2 regions of the Microbacterium endophyticum genome follow, and region 1 is predicted to be linked to the other one. Evidence: riboswitches for the same ligand, from Rfam matches in the RefSeq annotation. Region 1 holds a riboswitch; the other holds the start of a gene.

Region 1 (8,756 bases):
TGCCGCTCGAACTATTAGATAAGAGCACCCGCGAGGAATCTTGACCAATTCTCGCCTCTCAGTTTGCCTAGAAAGCCCCAGAACGGTGCGGTAAAGTTGAGTGTCAGCACACGAATTGTATGAGGTAGGACGGCGATGAAGCGCAAGGCGATCGACCAGGCCGCTGTGAAGCGTGCCGCCGTACGCTCCACACGTGAGTCAGCGTCACTGGAACGACGAACCGTGCCGGCAAACTATGTTCGGTCTGCAAAGACCGGACGCTTCGTCGTGGCCCGTAATACGCAGAAGTGACGCTCGATCCGGGTTACGGCGAGACTCCGCTCCCGTTCGATGAGCTGGATGCCCTGACTCCGGCGGCTCGCGAAGCCCTCGAGGAACCGATCACTAAAGCGGCCGTCTACGACCTCGAACAGGCCGTTGAAGCCGAGGCGACCGAACAGCTCATCACCGACGTTCTCGAAGACCGACTCGGACTCGACGAACTGCTCTCAGATCATTTCCTGCGAGATCTGCACCAAAGACTGTACGGGGATGTCTGGATCTGGGCGGGGACGCACCGGCGTCATCTCTTTAATCTCGGAGTCGACCCGGCCTACATCGCGCTCGATTTACGGACCTCTATCGAAACTATCCAGTATCGATGGGATCACACCGAGGACTGGACACCGCGCGAACTCGGCGTCGCTGTGCATGCTGAGTGCGTGCGAATCCACCCATTCACTGATGGGAACGGCCGGAGCACCCGCCTATATGCAGATCTGACGTTCCTCGCTGCCCAGGAGTCGGAGGACGTCGAGATGTACGACTGGTCGATCGACAAGAAGTCGTACGTTGCACTGCTCCGTGAGTATGACATCAATCGTGACCCCAAGCCGCTCGCGGCCTTCATTCCCACTTACAAGCTCTAGCGCCGTGATCTCTCATCGCCGGTGATCAGGACTGTACGGTGCAGGTCAAGACGACGCCAATCCGTGCATCAGACCCTTTTACAGCGAGACGACTATTTTCGGTCGCGCGGGTCGTCCTCGCGCGACCACGCGATCTCAATGAGGCGGCGTAGTACGTCCTCGTCAATGTCCTCAAGTTTTTTGACGTAGACGCAACCCGCGCCCTCAACGTACGTTCCGAGCTGGGGAAGCAACTTCGCACCCTCGGGCAGGTCCTTCAACCCGTATATCGACAGGCTTGCTTTGCGTGGGGAGAAACCCGTCTTCGGCCAGTCGCCGTGCGTGCGCGGATTGACCGGTGAGACATAGTGGTAGCTGCCATAGCCGATGATCGACGGCCCCCACATCACTGCATCCGCACCGGTGGCCTTTCGGAATATCTCCGCAAGTCGCAGCCCGTCCTCCTTGCGTTTCGCAGGGGTCACTTGCGCCAAGAACGCATTCACCTCTGCGCCAGTGGGAACTGTGTTGGTCGCGGTGGCCATGCGGTGATCATCCCACCCTCCGGGAGCCGGGGCTAGGGCTCAACCGTGTCGTCCCGCGTGTCCTGGCCACGCAAGGTTTCAGCGATGCAGGCGGCATCGCATTCGACCTATGTCACCGGGCGGCGCAGATCGACCGCACGGCCACGGGCTCTAGTCGCGCGGGCCCCGTATTCGGCGCTCTCTAGCGGTCGCTCGCGGGCACGTCGACGATGCGTTCCGCTCCGAGCTGTGGTGCGATCTCTCCCGCGGATGCGGCGGCAATCGCATCGTGTAGTCCTGCCAGCGCGCTCGCCGGAGCCCAGACATCGAGAGTCGCGTGCGCGGCGTAGCTGGGCGCGCCCAAGGTTGCGCCGGCTTGACCCGCCCAGCTGCGAAGCAAGTTCTCGATGCGCCCCGCGTCGGCATGGGGAACCTCGATGCGCACCTGTGTGAGTGCGACGCGATGCACGAGTGACGCCGCGTCGAGTGCTTCTGACACGGCGGTCGAGTACGCGCGGACGAGTCCGCCCGCTCCGAGCTTGACGCCTCCGAAGTAGCGTGTGACGACGGCCACGAGGTCGGTCAGCTCGCGGCGGCGCAGCACTTCTAGCATCGGGATGCCCGCGGTGCCCGACGGTTCGCCATCGTCTGAGGATCGCGCCTGGTCGGCGGTGAGGCCCAGCACCATGGCGGTGCAGTGGTGTCGCGCATCCCAATGCCGTTTGCGCACAGCGGCAATGACGGCTTCGGCTTCCTCGACCGATGTGACCGGCTCGATGCGGGCGATGAACCGCGACTTGCGGATGACGATCTCCTGCTCCACTCCGGCCGCGATGGTGGAAGGGTAGGAAAGCGGCATCCCCTTGAGAGTAGTCGCCCTGCCTACCCGGCTGCTTCGACGATGGCATCCCTCGGGGCATAGACGTAGTTGGGCTAGGTTGCTACGTTCAGGCCGTGAGAATCATTGTTGCTTCCCTTGCAGCATCCGCCCTGGTCTTGTCGTTGGCGGGGTGCGCCGCTTCGCTGTCCAACTCGTTGGAAGAGCGAGGTATCGAGGGCACCTGGGTCGGGTCGAACGTCGGTTATGAAAGCGGCGAGTATCAAGACCGTGAGGTGCGTCTCATCATCGACCAATCGACCGGAACAACTTTTTCGGGCGAGAAGGCCTGGCGTGAGGTGGATGGCGAGTGGAGCGACCCCGAACCGTTTGCCGGAAACATCGTTGATTCGACAGAGTTTCACGCCACAGATTTCGATGGGTACATCATCGGAAAAGTTGTGTCTTCGACATCCATTCAGGCCACCTATCTTGAGTCAGGTGAAGACAGTGGAGCCTTCGCGTTAGACCTCGAGAAGGTCACAGAATGAGTAGCGCAGGGAGCTAGGCCGCCTCAGAACCGAACGCGCACCGTGCGGTCTTCGAATGTGACGAGGTCGCCCCCGTGTAGCTTGCGCCCGCGGCGACGGTCTACCTCGCCGTTCACAGTGACGTACCCGTCGATGATGACCTCTTTGGCATTGCCGCCAGAGTCGAGCAGGCCCGAGAGCTTCAGGAACTGTCCGAGGCGGATGACGTCTCCCTCGACGGGAATGTCTTCGATCGGATCGGGTGATGTCATCCTTGAATGCTAACCGCTGCTCGTGGATGGCGGCGAGCGCGTTGCAGTAGCTGGGTGATGACCGTCAGATGGGGGAATTCGATCAGCATTCCCAGAATGATCGCCGCGTGCACCACCGGCTGGTCAGGCAGAGCGATCGTCGTGAGCGCGAGCATCAGCGGGGCGTTCCGCGCAGACGTTGTCATCGTGAGCAGCGCGTGCTCGGCGTAGCGGAGCCGGAACAATCGAGCCACGCCCTCGCCGATCACGAAGATGGCTACAAAAAACAGGAAGACCACAACCAATACCCCGGCGAACCGTGCTGGGGCGGCGAGGATCGTTCCGACATTGCCGGCGAAAATCACGAGGATCACCGCAGCAATGACCAACGGCATGCTCCGATCTGTCGTTGCCAGAATTTGTTCCCGTCGCTCGGCAGGAGCGATGAGGTGCAGCGCGATGCGCGCGGCGACGCCGATCGCCGCGGGCAGGACGAACCACGTCAGCAATGTCGTGGCTGTTTCGCCCATCGTCGACTCCACGTGCTGGCCGGCGAACAGGGCAAGCCAGAGGGGATATAAGGCCAGTTGCAGAACCATCTGCAGAGGAATGAGCGCTGCTCCCGTGGTGGTGTCTCCGCCAGCGAGGCGTGTGAAGCCAAGGAACCAATCGGTGCAGGGCGCGAGGCAGTAAATCAACACTCCCAGGCGGAGTGCATCGTCGGGCAAGAGCGCAGTAAGCGTGAAAGCGACGAACGGGATGACGAGAAAATTCATACCGATCGCAAGCAGCATTGTCTGCGGGGCGCGGCGCAAAGCGGAAAGCCCGTCCAGGCGCAGCGTGAAAAATAGAGCGCCGACCAAGACCAGGATCAGCGGGTCTGTGAATTCGGCGACCAGGCCTGCTGTGCCGGGCGCGAAAGACCCGAGGAGGCTTCCGCCGACAATCGCAGCGAGAAACAGCGCCGTAGCGAGTCCGCCTCGGGGGATTTGCTCTAGCACGCGCACTCCACACCGCAGCAGGAGAGATCATCGGTGAGCATGCCGGCAGCACGCCACGCCTCTAGCGCACCGGTGTCTTTCTCCGCCCGTTCTCCGATGACTCTCGCAATGTGCGCGAAGCGCTGACGGAACTTGTAGACGAAACAGAACTTCAATCCGCCATGCCGGATTGCGGGGCCTGACAGGAAGAGCCCGGGTGTGAGCGTGGACTGGTCATCCTCGTCGAGTTCGGGCCACCCGTCGGGGCGCAGTGAGAATAGACCCTCGACGGGACCGAGACCGGGGCCGTAGCCGGTCGCGGCGATCGGGCGCGAATCGGTGCGAACCGATGCTCCGCTATCCAAGCGAACCACCCATTTCGTGCCGTCTTTCTTGATAGCAGCGGCGTGTGCGTCAACGAGGGTGAGCCGTCCGGTACTCCCTGCTGCGCTTAAGCGCGTACGGGAGCGAGGCGCGAGGCGAAAGGATGGGTCCGAACCGGTGCCGGCGTCCCAGGGCGTGGAAGCGTCGACGACTGTGACATGAGCTCCGCGTTCTACGTGGTGACACGCGATATCTATGCCTGACTCGTAACCTCCGATTACGAGCACTCGACCGTCGCGCGGCTCCCATGCCGCAGGCTCGCGTGCTCCATCGGCGAAACTGCTGCCGGAGAGACGTGGTTGCAGTGGCTGGCCGAATTCTCCGCCCGCCCACACGAGCGAGCGAGCGAGTGTGGTGCCGCCCGCGTGCTGCACCTCGAAGTCGTGCTCGCGGGGGTGACCGCGGTGACTTCGACGTCAGAGAGAATCGGGACGCGAAAGTGCGCTGCGACGCTGCGCAGGTACTTCGCGTACTGTGCGCCAGTTGGATATTCCACGCCCAGGCTGAAGGCTGGAGATGTTTCGGGGTGAACGGCATTGAGATCCGTTGCCCCGAACCCATTGCCGGTGAAAGACGGCGTAAGGAAGGTCTGTTCAGTTGGCCAGTCGAGAAAGGTCTGTCCGATTTGGCCCCGCTCCAGCACGCCGAACGTGAGGTTTTCGACTGCGGCGAGAGCCAGGGCGGTGCCGATGCCTGCGGGGCCCGCACCGACCACGAGTGCGTCAAGAGTCTTGGGTTCGTGCGACATGAACTCACCATCTAATTGAGAAGCGTTCTCAATAGATTATGTGACCATGGCTCGAAGCGACGAATCCTGTGTCGCGGCACCAACTGCGCTCCGCGTGCGAAGCATCCGCTTTCATCGGTATGGTCTGGAGTACACACAAGTGACACGGGGTGCCCTGCGGGGCTGAGATGACACCCGTTGAACCTGATCTAGTTCGTACTAGCGAAGGGATGTCGCGCATGCTGCGCACGCCAAAAAACCTGACCGATTTCACCTGTTCAGCACTCGACGAGGTGCGGGATCATGCACCGCTCGTGCAGTGCATCACCAATAGCGTGGTGGTGAACTTCACCGCCAACGCTTTGCTCGCTCTCGGGGCATCCGCTGCGATGGTCGACATCCCTGACGAAGCGGGGCCGTTTGCGAGGGTCGCATCGGGACTTCTCGTCAACCTCGGCACGCCCGCAGCCGAGTCGCGAGAAGCGATGCTTGAAGCCGTTGCCGCGGCGAACGATGCCAAGACGCCCTGGGTGCTCGACCCGGTTGCAGTCGGTTCGCTGCCGGTGCGGACTCCACTCGGGTACACGCTGAGGGATCTTCGCCCGAGCATCGTGCGCGGAAATGCGTCAGAGATCATCGCGGCAATGGGTTCGGGCTCCGGTGGGCGCGGAGTTGATGCATCTGACGGGGTTGATGAGGCAGAACCTGTCGCGCGAGCGCTCGCCGCGAAGACCGGGCGCGTTGTTGCCATTTCGGGGCCGGTCGACGTTGTGACCGATGGTCGGGATACCATCCGCATCGCGAACGGAGACGCACTGCTCACAAAGGTCACCGGTGGCGGCTGTGCGCTGGGAGCGGTCATGGCCGCATTCGCCGCAGTTGATGACGACAGGCTCGCAACGACCGTTGCCGCCGCCACGGTTTATACCGTCGCGGCGGAACTGGCAGCATCACGCTCCGTTGGGCCTGGCAGTTTCGCGGCGAACTTTCTCGACGCGCTCGCCGCAGTCGATGCAGATGACATCCGTCGGATGGCGGCGATCGCGTGAACATCGATCTCTCGCTCTATCTCGTGACAGATGCCAAGATCGCGACGGATGCCGGTCACGACCTCATCGAGTTGATGCACACGGCGGCACGACACGGTGTGACGACGGTGCAAGTGCGAGAAAAGGATGCCTCGCCCCGGCGGTTTCTTGAGACGGTGCTGCGTATCTCCGAGACTCTTCCGCCGCACGTATCGCTTCTCGTCAACGACCGAATTGACGTGTATCTCGCTGCTCGCGCTGCGGGTGCCCGGGTTGCGGGCGTGCACGTGGGGCAGTCTGATCTGCCGGTAGCTGCCGTCCGCGAAATGATTGGGCCCGACGCGGTGCTGGGGCTTAGCGCATCGACCGAAGAACAGCTGCGGGCTGCGGCATCCGGTGCGGGAAACGTGAACTACGTCGGTATTGGTGCGCTGCATGCCACCGCGACGAAGAAAGACGCGCCACCCTCGCTGGGGATAGTGCGATTCGCTCAGCTCGTGGCGGCGAGCGCGTTGCCCGCGGTCGCAATCGGCGGGGTCACGCGCCACGACCTGGCCGGATTGCGCCGAGCGGGCGCCGCCGGCGCTGCGGTTGTGTCGGCAGTGTGCGCTGCGCCCGACCCGGGAGTTGCAGCGTTGGAGCTCCGCCAAGCCTGGGAGTCGGCGGCATGAGTGGCGTGCCGCGGGTGCTGAGCATCGCAGGTACCGACCCAACCGGCGGCGCGGGCATTCAAGCCGATCTCAAGAGCATCGCAGCCAACGGTGGCTACGGTATGGCCGTTGTGACGGCTCTCGTTGCTCAAAATACGCAGGGGGTGCGCTCGGTGCACGTGCCGCCGACCCAGTTTCTTGCGGAGCAGCTCGACGCGGTTTCGGACGATGTCGTGATCGATTCGGTAAAAATCGGGATGCTCGCCAATACCGAGGTGATCGCGACAGTCAAAGCCTGGCTTGATCGCGTGCGACCGCCGGTCATTGTGCTCGACCCGGTGATGGTGGCAACGAGCGGTGATCGCCTGCTTGACCGCGACGCTGAGCAGGCGCTCCGCGACCTTGCGTCTCGTGTCGACCTGGTAACCCCCAACATTCCGGAGCTTGCGATACTCGCAGAAGAGCCGACCGCGTGCGATTGGAACGCGGTCATTGGCCAGGCAAAGCGCGTTGCTGCGCGACTCGGAGTGCGTGTACTCGCCAAGGGCGGTCATCTCGGAGGGGAGGAGCTCCCTGACGCACTCATCGACGCCCGCGGCCACGTCATCGAGTTTCCCGGTGAGCGCATCGAGACGACCAACACGCACGGCACGGGGTGCTCGCTCTCGTCGGCGATTGCGACCCGGTACGCCGCGACCGGTGATTGGGCGAGTGCGACGGGGGAGTCGAAGCGGTGGCTGGGCGAGAGCATCCGTCATGGTTCTTCACTTGAGGTCGGTTCAGGCAATGGCCCCGTGAGCCACTTCGCGGGGCTGTGGGAGCGCGGTGGCATCGTGACGCGACCGACGCCCGGCGAAGTGATCACCGACTGGTGGGAGTACATTCGCGACCTGCGCGAGAGCATCGACGACGTGCCGTTCGTGAGAGCGCTCGGCGACGGCACTCTCGATCAAGACGCATTCGTTTGGTACCTAAAGCAAGACGCCCTCTATCTGCGTGATTACTCTCGAGCGCTCGCCGAGGCCAGCAGGCTTGCTCCCACGGGCGACGAGCAGGCATTTTGGGCGGCGAGCGCCCACGGTGCGGTTGCCACCGAGATGCAGTTGCACGAGAGCTGGATACCCGCCGACGCGCTGGGGGAGACGTACCCGAGCGCCGTGACGAGCGGATACCTCAACCACCTGCTCGCGACATCGGCTCGCGGTGACTACGCGGTGTTGATCGCAGCGTTGCTGCCGTGCTTTTGGCTCTATCAAGATGTGGGGACACGACTGCATCCGCATTCTCACGCGGAGCATCGGTATCGCACCTGGCTCGATACCTACGCTGACGATGCATTTGCGGCGGCGACCGAGAGGGCAATGATGATCGTGGCAGGAGCCGCGGCGCATGCCGACGAGACGACTCGAGCCCGGATGCGGGAGGCCTTTCGTGCGTCTGCAGCGCATGAACTCGCGTTCTTCGCGGCGCCGTACGAGATATGGGTGTGACGGTGTCGTCGTGATCTTCGGATTGAACGGCCACACCGATCTAGTACCCGGGAGCCTCATCTCAATAGAGAGCGCAGCTATCCGTCGAGTTCCGCGCGGCGCGGTGGGTCGGCTCCGGGCCGAGAGACCGTGACGGCCGCGGCAGCGGCGCTCCGTCGAAGTATCGAATCGACGTCATCCGTACCTAGTTCTGCGAGCGCGCGCTGCACAAGCGGGCCGTAGACACCGGCCGTGAGCAACCCATCGATGAGTGCGCCCATAAACGTGTCACCCGCACCGACGGTGTCTACGACGGTGACGGGCACACCAGGAATCCGCAGCACTTCGCCGCGAAGAACAGCGAGCGCGCCTTCTGAACCGAGCGTGATCACAACAAGAGACGGGCCATCGGCGGCCCACTGGCGCGCAACGGCCAGCACGTCTTCGCCCGGGTGCAGCCAGCTGACGTCTTCGTCGCTTGCCTTGACGACATCGGCCTGAGCCCGAAG
Region 2 (8,756 bases), 1.4 Mb from region 1:
GCCGTTCGACAATGATTTCGTCGCCTCCGGGTCAGTTCGCTGACCCGGAGGCGACCTGTTTGGAGTTCTCCGTGGCATCCACCCGCATGGTCTTTCTTGACGTCGACGGCACCCTCATCGACCATACGCAGCGACTCAGGCCTTCCGTGGTTACTGCGATTCACGGCGCTCGCGCGGCGGGGCACCTCGTGTACGTCTGCACAGGGCGCGGCAGCAAAGAGATCCCAGCGACCGTGCTCGACATCGGATTCGACGGCGTCATTTCGGCCGGTGGCGGCTTCATCGAGCACGACGGCGAGGTGATCGCGCGGCACACGATGCCCGACGAGGCTGTCGCAGATCTCGTTGAATTCTTCGAAGCCGAAGACATCGCATACAACCTGCAGGGCTACGACAACGTCTACCCGAGCGCGGGCCTGCTCGAGCGCATCGTGCCGATGTTCGCTCGCGAAGGCATGATTTCTCCGGATGCCGCCGCGTCGGCCGACGTGGAACGGCTGCGAAAGCGGATGACGTATCGCGGCCCCGCACCAGCGGGCAGCGTCGCAAAAGCCACTTTCTTCGGCACCCATCAGAGCACGTTCGCCCGTGTGCGCGATGGCCTCGGTGACCGGTTCCACGTGATCACCGGCACGATCCCGTATCTCGGCGAAGCCGGTGGCGAAATCAGCCTCGCAGGCGTCAACAAAGGGGCAGCTATCGCCGAACTCGTTGCACACCTCGGGCGCTCGATCGATGACACGATCGGAATCGGTGACAGCTACAACGACCTCGAGATGCTTCAGATCTGCGGTGTCGGTATTGCGATGGGAAACGCCGACGACACCGTCAAGTCGCACGCGAACGAGGTGACAACGAGCGTGGCAGAAGACGGCGTCTGGAATGCCTTCCAACGACACGGACTCATCTAGAGCCGCCGAGCTTCACAGTTCGCTGTGCGCGTCACAGAAAGCTATGCCCGTCACAGAAAGATGTCGGGGAACAGCTCCTCGTCGGGAGTGCCGGGAACAGCCGCATATCCCGAGAAGTCAGTAACCCCGGATGCCTCCAGCACATCTTCGACGATCAGTGTCTGCCCGGTGTACTGACGCGCGGGCTGGATGAGCACCTGATACGCGGCGTCGGCATAGATCTCCGGCGTGCGGCTCGCCTGCATCATGCGGTCGCCACCCAGCGAGAACTGCACAGCCGCCGTTGCAATTGTCGTTCGCGGCCACAGCGTGTTTGCGGCGATGCCGTCTGCTGCAAACTCGGCCCCGATCCCGAGCGTTGCCATCGTCATGCCGTATTTCGCAAGCGTGTACCCGGTGTGGGAACCGAGCCACCGCGGCGTGATGTTGAGCGGCGGTGAGAGCGACAGAATGTGGGGGTTCGGGGCATCCTTCAACATCGGAATCGCCGCCCGCGAGAGCAGAAACGTGCCACGAACGTTGACGTCTTGCATGAGGTCGTACTTTTTCGGCGAGAGCTCGAGGGTGCGAGAGAGATCGATCGCGCTCGCATTGTTGATCACGGCGTCGATACGACCGAATTCGCCCTGCGTCTTCATGACGGCCTCGGTGATGTCATCTTCGTTCCGCACGTCACCGACGAGCGGAAGTGCACGCCCGCCCGCCTCCTCGATGAGCGCCGCAGCAGTGTGCACGGTGCCTTCGAGCTTCGGGTGGGGCGTATCGGTCTTGGCGAGAATCGCAATGTTTGCGCCGTCGCGGGCGGCCCGCAGCGCAATGGCGAGCCCGATGCCGCGGCTGCCGCCCGACATCAAAATGGTGTGGCCGGCGAGCGGCTTGTCATAGGTCATAGCGTCTTCTCTCGTCTCAGCGGGCTGAAGCTTTAGCGAAGGCGGCAACACGTGCCTTCGCCTGGTCGGTGTCGAAGGCAGCGCCGATCGTGGCAGCCTCATCGGAAAGGTTTACCTCGAAGTCGCGGCCGGCGCCCGAGCGGACGAGTCGCTTGGCCTGCCCGTACGCGCCCGTCGCACCAGCCAGCCAGAACGCGGCGATCTCTTCAGCCCGCGCCGCCGGGTCGGGGGCGACTTCTGCAATGAGCCCCCACTCGAGCGCTTCGGCGGCGGTGAGCGTGCGGTCTTGCAGGAGCAACTGCAGCGCCCGACGCTCGCCGATCGCCGCCGGCAGCAACGTAGAAACGCCGAGATCGGGAGTCAGGCCGATGTTGGCGTAACGGCTCACAAACCTGGCGTTCTCAGCGGCCACGATGTAATCGGCCGAGAGCATCAGGCCGAGTCCGCCGCCCGCAACGGCACCCTGAACGACAGCGACCATCGGGATATGTGACTCGACGAAAGCGCGAATGCCGTCGTGGATGACGTGCGCGGCATCCGTCACGGCATCACCGGCTGCCCCAGAGGTCGACATTGCGATCACATCGCCGCCGGCGCAAAAAGCGGGGCCAGCGGCATCGAGCACGATGGCACCCACCGACTCATCGGTTGTGACGGCTCGAGCAACATCGCGCCAGCGCGCACCCATATCGAAGTCCATCGCGTTCAGCCGGTCGGGACGATTGAACGTCACACGAGCAAGCCCCTCGGTCACCGAGACGAGAATCGAATCGCTCACGAGTTCTCCTTCGAACATCGTGCCCTCCGCAAATGAAGTGGCATCGGGTTTCAGCCTATGCGGAACCCGGACCCACTCGCGAGCGCGAGCTTCATCCGCTCGAGACATCCGCCGCGTGTGGTGCCGGCATCCGCGCCGCGGCATCTGCCCCGCCTGAACCCCGCTGCCTGCACTAACTCAGGCAGAATCAGCAGATTTCGCACATCGCGACGACTCAGCCCCGTGTTCTGCCTGAGTTAGTGCAGGGGGAGCAGGGTAGCGGCGGCGGGCGGCGGCGGGCGAGCAGGTCAGAGAGCTACGTCAGCTGAGGCCGAGGATGAAGTTCCAGGTGCCCGCGGCGACCGCCGCAGCAACGGATGCCGCAGCCACACCGGCAGCGATCAGCACGAGGCCGAGATCCGCGGGGTGGAGGCGCGACGGCCGCGCCCAGGTGCGTTGGGCGTGGGCGCCGAAGCCGCGAGCTTCCATTGCTGTCGCAAGCTTTGTGCCTCGCCGAATGGCCAAGACAAACAGGGCAAATGACTGCCCCATGAACCTCCGAATGCGGCCGGTGTCGGCGACGCCTCGCGCCCGTCGCGAGAGCGAAAGCTCCCGCCAGTCCTCGATCAACAGCCCCACTAGGCGCAGGCCCGCGAGTGCTCCGAGCACGAAACGCGCGGGCAGTCTCAGTATCTGGGCGAGAGCGTCGGCGAGATCGGTCGGGTCGGTTGTCATGAACAGCACGATGCTCGGCACAGCAATCGCGAGAACGCGCAAGACAATCGCCAGCGCCAGCGAGATCGATCCTTCGCTGATGCGCAGCAGGCCGAATTCGACGTAGATCTGACCGTCGGGCCGACCATAAAGCACCGTCGCGGCACCCGCGATCACCGCACCGAGCGCAATGGGCCAGGTCCTCAGCCACAGCGCGCGAGCGGGTATACGGCACAGCGGAAGAAGCAAGAGCGTCGCCACGAGACTCACCCCTGCCGACACGGCATCGATCGACAGCAGCAGCGTCAAGGAAATCACCATGGCGGCGGCAAGTTTGGCGATCGGGTTTCGCCGCGAAAGTGGACTCGCCGACAGATCGAGTTCGAGCAGACTCATGCCGCCGCTCCCACGAGGGGGTATTCGGCGTCGGCAATCGCGTCGACGAGCATCCGATCGTGCGTCACCATCACGACGGCGGTTCCCTCGTGACGGACGTCATCGATGAGCCCCGCGAGCTCTCGCCACGTGCGCGCATCCTGGCCGTACGTGGGTTCGTCGAGCACCAGCATCCGCGGTCGGGTCGCAAGCGTCGCTGCGACCGTGAGCCTTCGTTTTTCGCCGCCCGAGAGCGTATATGGGTTTACCGCAGCGAGGTGGGTCAGACGCAGCCGGTCGAGCAGGTCGTCTACCCGGGTAGTGATTTCGGTGGCATCCAGCCCGAGCGCTCGCGGACCAACTTCGAGCTCAGCCCGCACCCGAGTCGTCAGAAGTTGATGCTCGGGGCTCTGAAACACAGTGCCGATTCGGGTGAGCAAGTCACGCGCACTCCATCGCAGCGGGTCGGCACCGCGACCCGCGCGAAGCGGCTCGTCGGCAAGAACCCGACCGGATGCCGCGGGCAACAGCCCCGCGAGAGTAAGCGCGAGTGTCGATTTTCCGGCGCCATTGTCGCCGGTGATGGCAAGCACCCGACCCGCTGTCACACTGAGATCAATTCCGGATGCCACGACCTCGGCCGACCGCGCGCCGAACGCGCGTCGCCCCACCGCGAGGCTCTCTCCGCGAAGCAGCACCTCGGATGACGCCGAGCATCCACCTTTTCGCTCAAATCCGACGTGCGCACCGGGCAGCCACACGCCGGCCGCGGCCAGCTCCGCCGCTTGCTCACGAAACACCGCCTCGGGGCTGCCGTCGGCGAGCACGCCGCCGCCCGCGGCGAGCACGATCACGCGATCAACGGCGTCAGCCCACAGCTCGACTCGATGCTCAACGACAACGAGAGTTGCCCCCGTGCGGTCTGCGGCCGACAGCACCGCATCGCGCACAGCGACAGCTCCCGGCGGGTCAAGGTTCGCCGTCGGCTCGTCAAGCAGCAGCAGTCCCGGGCGCATCGCGAGAATGCCCGCCAGTGCGAGGCGCTGTTTTTGCCCGCCGGATAGGTGCGAGGTCGAGTGATCGAGCGGCACGCTGAGCCCCACAGCGTCGAGCGACTCCTCGACTCGCGGCCAAATCTCGCCCGCTGGCACACCGAGGTTTTCGCACGCGAACGCCACGTCGTCGCCCACACGAGCAAGAATGACCTGAGCATCCGGGTCTTGCAGCACGAGGCCGGCGCGTCCCCGCACTCGTGCTGGCTGCTCGCCGTCGACGAGAAGGTCACCTGTGGCCTCACCGTCTTCAGCGTCGCCGAGTACGCCGGCAAGTCCTCGCAGGAGCGTACTTTTGCCGGCCCCACTGGCCCCGAGCAGCAGGATGCGCTGCCCGGGAACCAGATCGAGATCGAGATCTTGCACCGCCCACCGGCGGCGGCCAGCGTGTCGCCACCCCCACCCGCGGGCGACGACCCGCGCGCCACTCACGCCGCGTCGACTGGTTCCGGCTCGCGCGAGCGCGCTTCGCGCCCCGAAGCGAACCGGTCAAGCGCGCCCGTTGCGGCGAGCGCCCGGGCGATGACCCACGACAACAGACCGGCGATCAGGATGCCAGACACAACCGCCGACACGAAGTACACGGCGCGCGCTTCGAACGCGAGTGCTGCAACCGACGAGAAGCTCGTGTCCATGAGCGCGACGGCAATTCCTGCGAGCGCACCGGAGGTGAGTGCTCCGAGCAGCCGCCAGTTGGCATAGAGGAACAGTGCGAATCCGAGCTCGGCCGCGAGGCCCTGCACGACGCCCCACACGAGCGTCAGAAAAGCCCACTGAGTGCCGAGTGCCATAGAAACAACCGCCGCGACAACTTCGGCGTAGAAAGCTGCGCCGGGCTTTCGAATGATGAGGCCGCCAAGAACACCGGCAAAGAGCCAACCACCGGCAAGCAGACCCGAGAGTCCCGGCGTAAACGCCAGCGCGGTGTCGAGCGCCGGCCAGGCGAGGCCCCACAACCAGAAGATGACGCCCGCCGCGACACCGATCACGCTGGCGACGACGATATCGACGACTCTCCAGCTGAAGCGGTTCGAGGTGGATGAAGACGTGGACGTGTGCATCGTTACTCCCTTCCTGCGCCGGCATGACCCGGATCAGGTTCGACGGTCGAAGCGTTTTCGCTTCCTCTCAGCCCGGCACACCGGACTCCCGTGGTTTCAAGGCGAGTATAACCATGTGCTCGCGCTAACGTGGTTTCGTGCCTGACGCCGACGATTCTCCGCCGACGCGACGAGCGATCCGTGAAAAAGAAGAAGTTTCAGCCACTGAAGCTTCGGCTGCGCCCAAACCGCGGCGCGCACTCACATGGGTCGAAGCGTCGCAGCTAGCTGCGGCATCCGGACCGCCGGCGACTCTCGAGGCAGCACCACCGGGCTATTCTCCGGTGCCACCAGCGCTCCTTTCGCGCCCGCCTCGACGATCCCCGTTTCGCCCCGGCGTCATCTTTCCGATCTTCATCGTGCTCGCTCTGATCGCGACGTATGCGGGCACGACCCTGCTTTGGCCGTTGACCGCCATCGAGCCGCAAGCGACCAGCACCACTCTGCAGCCGGTCTCAGCAGAAGTTGCTTCGCCGACCTGGCCGGAAACCGGGGCCGCCGCTGTCTCGGTCTCAGGCATCGACGGCACGTTGGCGTCGACCGACAACACAACGTCGATCGCAAGTATCACCAAGCTGGTGACGGCCCTTCTGATACTCGACAAGGCACCACTGAGTCTCGGTGAGCAGGGACCGGATTTCGCTTTCACCTCCAACGACGCCAGCACCTACTGGTCGTACCTGGCGAATGGTGAATCGGCCCTCGACGTGCCCGTCGGCGGCACACTCACCGAGTATCAAATGCTGCAGGGAATGCTCATCGGCTCGGCCAACAATTACGCCGATCGACTCGTCGCAACCTATTGGCCAACGGATGCCGTATACGCCAAGGCCGCGAATTCCTGGCTAGACCTGCACGGGATTTCAGGCATCACGATTGTGGGCCCCTCGGGTATTGATTCGGGCAATACCGCAAGCCCGGGAGCCCTAATCCCCTTGGCGACTCGTGCTCTCGCCGACCCGGTGATCGCCGAAATCGTGCGCACAGTTTCGGTGGACCTGCCCGGCGCCGGACTCGTCACAAATACCAACGAGCTTCTGGCAGACCCCGGCGTCATCGGGCTGAAGACGGGAACCCTTGAGGGCTACAACCTGCTGGCGGCAAAAGAGATCACCGTCGACGACATCACGGTTCGGTTGTATGCCGCGACCCTCGATCAGCCCGACAGCGACACCCGCAGCGCGGTCACGCGCGGACTGTTTGATCAACTCGAGAGTGAACTGCAGCCCGCTCCGTCGATCACCGCTGGCACCGTTGCGGGTCACGTCGACACGGTGTGGGGCGAGAGTGTCGACCTCCTCACCGACGCTGATGCGACGGTGGTGCTGTGGAACGGCGGCACTGCTGAGACGGCTACGAGCCTCGACCTCGCCGACAACCGCGACGCGGGCGACGAAGTCGGCACTGTCACAGTGACGGGGCCTCTCAATTCGGCTGTCGTGAACGTGGAACTCGCTGACGACATCGAAGGTCCAACCCCGCTGTGGCGTCTTACCCACCCGCTTGAGCTGTTCGGGCTGAGATAACCGAGCGCGTCACGCCTTGAACTGCGCAGAGCCCAAAACTCGTTCCACGGTGATCTCCAAAACGACGCGTTCCGGATTCTCTCGCGGTTGCCGATAGCGCTCGGCGTAAAGGGAAACCGCCAACGCGACCTCGTCGCGGTCATCGAGCACTCGAGCGGGACCTTCGAAGCTGATCCATCGCCCACCGTCGACAGTGTTGACGCTCGCACGCCCCGACCGCTCCGCATTCAAGAACTTCTGCGAGCCGCGGGATCCGATAACCCGCACGATGCCATCTCGGTACGTGACTCCTACCGGAACCGAGTGGATTCGGTTACCTCGCCCCAGCGTCGAAAGCGTAGCGAGGTGATATTCGGCGAGAAACTCGCGGGCAGCATCAGTGATCACGAGTCAAGCCTCCCAGGTTCTTCGGCTTAGACGTACGTCACTGTCTGATCGAGCCGGGTCCGCACATCGAACACCTCGTTGCCACCGATGTCGCGAGCACCGCTCACACCACGCCTCAGCACCGTACTGAGGGCGCTTCGAGCGACAACGACAACCGGCATCCCACGGATCTTTCCAAGCTCTGTGATTGCCTGTGCCACATCTTCATCGGGCAACACGACAATCGCGCCGCTGAACCGAACCCGGGCCGCGCGCGCAACGACGCGCATGCGGCCGAGGAGCTCGGTAATTGGAGCACCAGGAATATGGGGCCCCGTGATTTCGCCGCGGCGAAATCCCACCGGGCCGCCGAAGTCTTCAGATAACACTCCGTAGAGTCCGCTCGGCCCGAGTACAACGTGATCGAGCTTGTCGTCGGGGTTTGATCCGCGGCCGGCGGCAGCCACGTCATGCCACACGGTGTAACCCATGCCGAGATCGGCGACGATTCGCGCCGAGGCTTCCTCGGCGAGCGCATCCGCGAGCAAGCGCCGCACGTCGAGCGGCGCCGACCGGACGAGCTGGGGATCGTAGGGATCTTCAAGGTCAACGCCGCGGCCGGCCCATTCCCGCATGAGGGTCAAGTAGCGCTCGCGACGCCACCCACCCGGCTGGCCATGAGAACGTGCGCGTGGGCGGGTGTCGGGTCGCGCTGTGGGTGCTCGCCAGCCGGAGGTAGCAGTGGCATCCGGCGCGGTAGCTGGTGCACCGCGACCCCGATCGTACGCAGCACGCGCTTCGGGGGTACCGATGAGTTCCCACGCTCGCTGCACCTGCACGAAGACGGCCGCGTCGCCGCCCGTGTCGGGGTGGGTTTCGCGCAGCTTGGCGCGATATGCCCGACGAAGCTCATCCTCGGAAATATCGGTCGCGACCCCGAGCACGTCATAGGGCGAAGCCGAGAGTGGACTGTCGAACACACCGTCTCCCCTCGTTCACACAGCGTCATCCAGGCTATCTCGCTCAGGTACGCACCGGCTGCACGCGCAGACTATGTGGTGTCTG

Evidence for each region. A riboswitch is a leader RNA that binds a small molecule or an ion and turns the genes downstream of it on or off. The one in region 1 is predicted to bind thiamine pyrophosphate.
Region 2: another riboswitch for thiamine pyrophosphate. It lies ahead of G6N83_RS08145 (ECF transporter S component); the one in region 1 lies ahead of thiM (hydroxyethylthiazole kinase).

Annotation. Positions count from the first base shown of each region.
Region 1 covers NZ_CP049255.1:314,235-322,990, reverse strand. Annotated here, with positions in the region: gene G6N83_RS01580 (Fic family protein) at 288-908, shown strand; gene G6N83_RS01575 (DUF1801 domain-containing protein) at 1,001-1,432, opposite strand; gene G6N83_RS01570 (YigZ family protein) at 1,614-2,270, opposite strand; gene G6N83_RS01565 (hypothetical protein) at 2,366-2,779, shown strand; gene G6N83_RS01560 (RNA-binding S4 domain-containing protein) at 2,803-3,030, opposite strand; gene G6N83_RS01555 (arsenic resistance protein) at 3,027-4,010, opposite strand; partial or broken gene G6N83_RS01550 (NAD(P)/FAD-dependent oxidoreductase) at 4,004-5,121, opposite strand; TPP riboswitch at 5,257-5,348, shown strand; gene thiM (hydroxyethylthiazole kinase) at 5,340-6,149, shown strand; gene thiE (thiamine phosphate synthase) at 6,146-6,799, shown strand; gene G6N83_RS01535 (bifunctional hydroxymethylpyrimidine kinase/phosphomethylpyrimidine kinase) at 6,796-8,268, shown strand; gene G6N83_RS01530 (carbohydrate kinase family protein) at 8,346-8,756, opposite strand, start outside.
Region 2 covers NZ_CP049255.1:1,742,785-1,751,540, reverse strand. Annotated here, with positions in the region: gene G6N83_RS08170 (Cof-type HAD-IIB family hydrolase) at 72-911, shown strand; gene G6N83_RS08165 (SDR family oxidoreductase) at 962-1,801, opposite strand; gene G6N83_RS08160 (enoyl-CoA hydratase/isomerase family protein) at 1,818-2,579, opposite strand; gene G6N83_RS08155 (energy-coupling factor transporter transmembrane component T family protein) at 2,880-3,668, opposite strand; gene G6N83_RS08150 (ABC transporter ATP-binding protein) at 3,665-5,131, opposite strand; gene G6N83_RS08145 (ECF transporter S component) at 5,128-5,760, opposite strand; TPP riboswitch at 5,754-5,862, opposite strand; gene G6N83_RS08140 (D-alanyl-D-alanine carboxypeptidase family protein) at 5,898-7,325, shown strand; gene G6N83_RS08135 (TIGR03618 family F420-dependent PPOX class oxidoreductase) at 7,335-7,712, opposite strand; gene G6N83_RS08130 (J domain-containing protein) at 7,739-8,671, opposite strand; gene G6N83_RS08125 (hypothetical protein) at 8,743-8,756, opposite strand, start outside.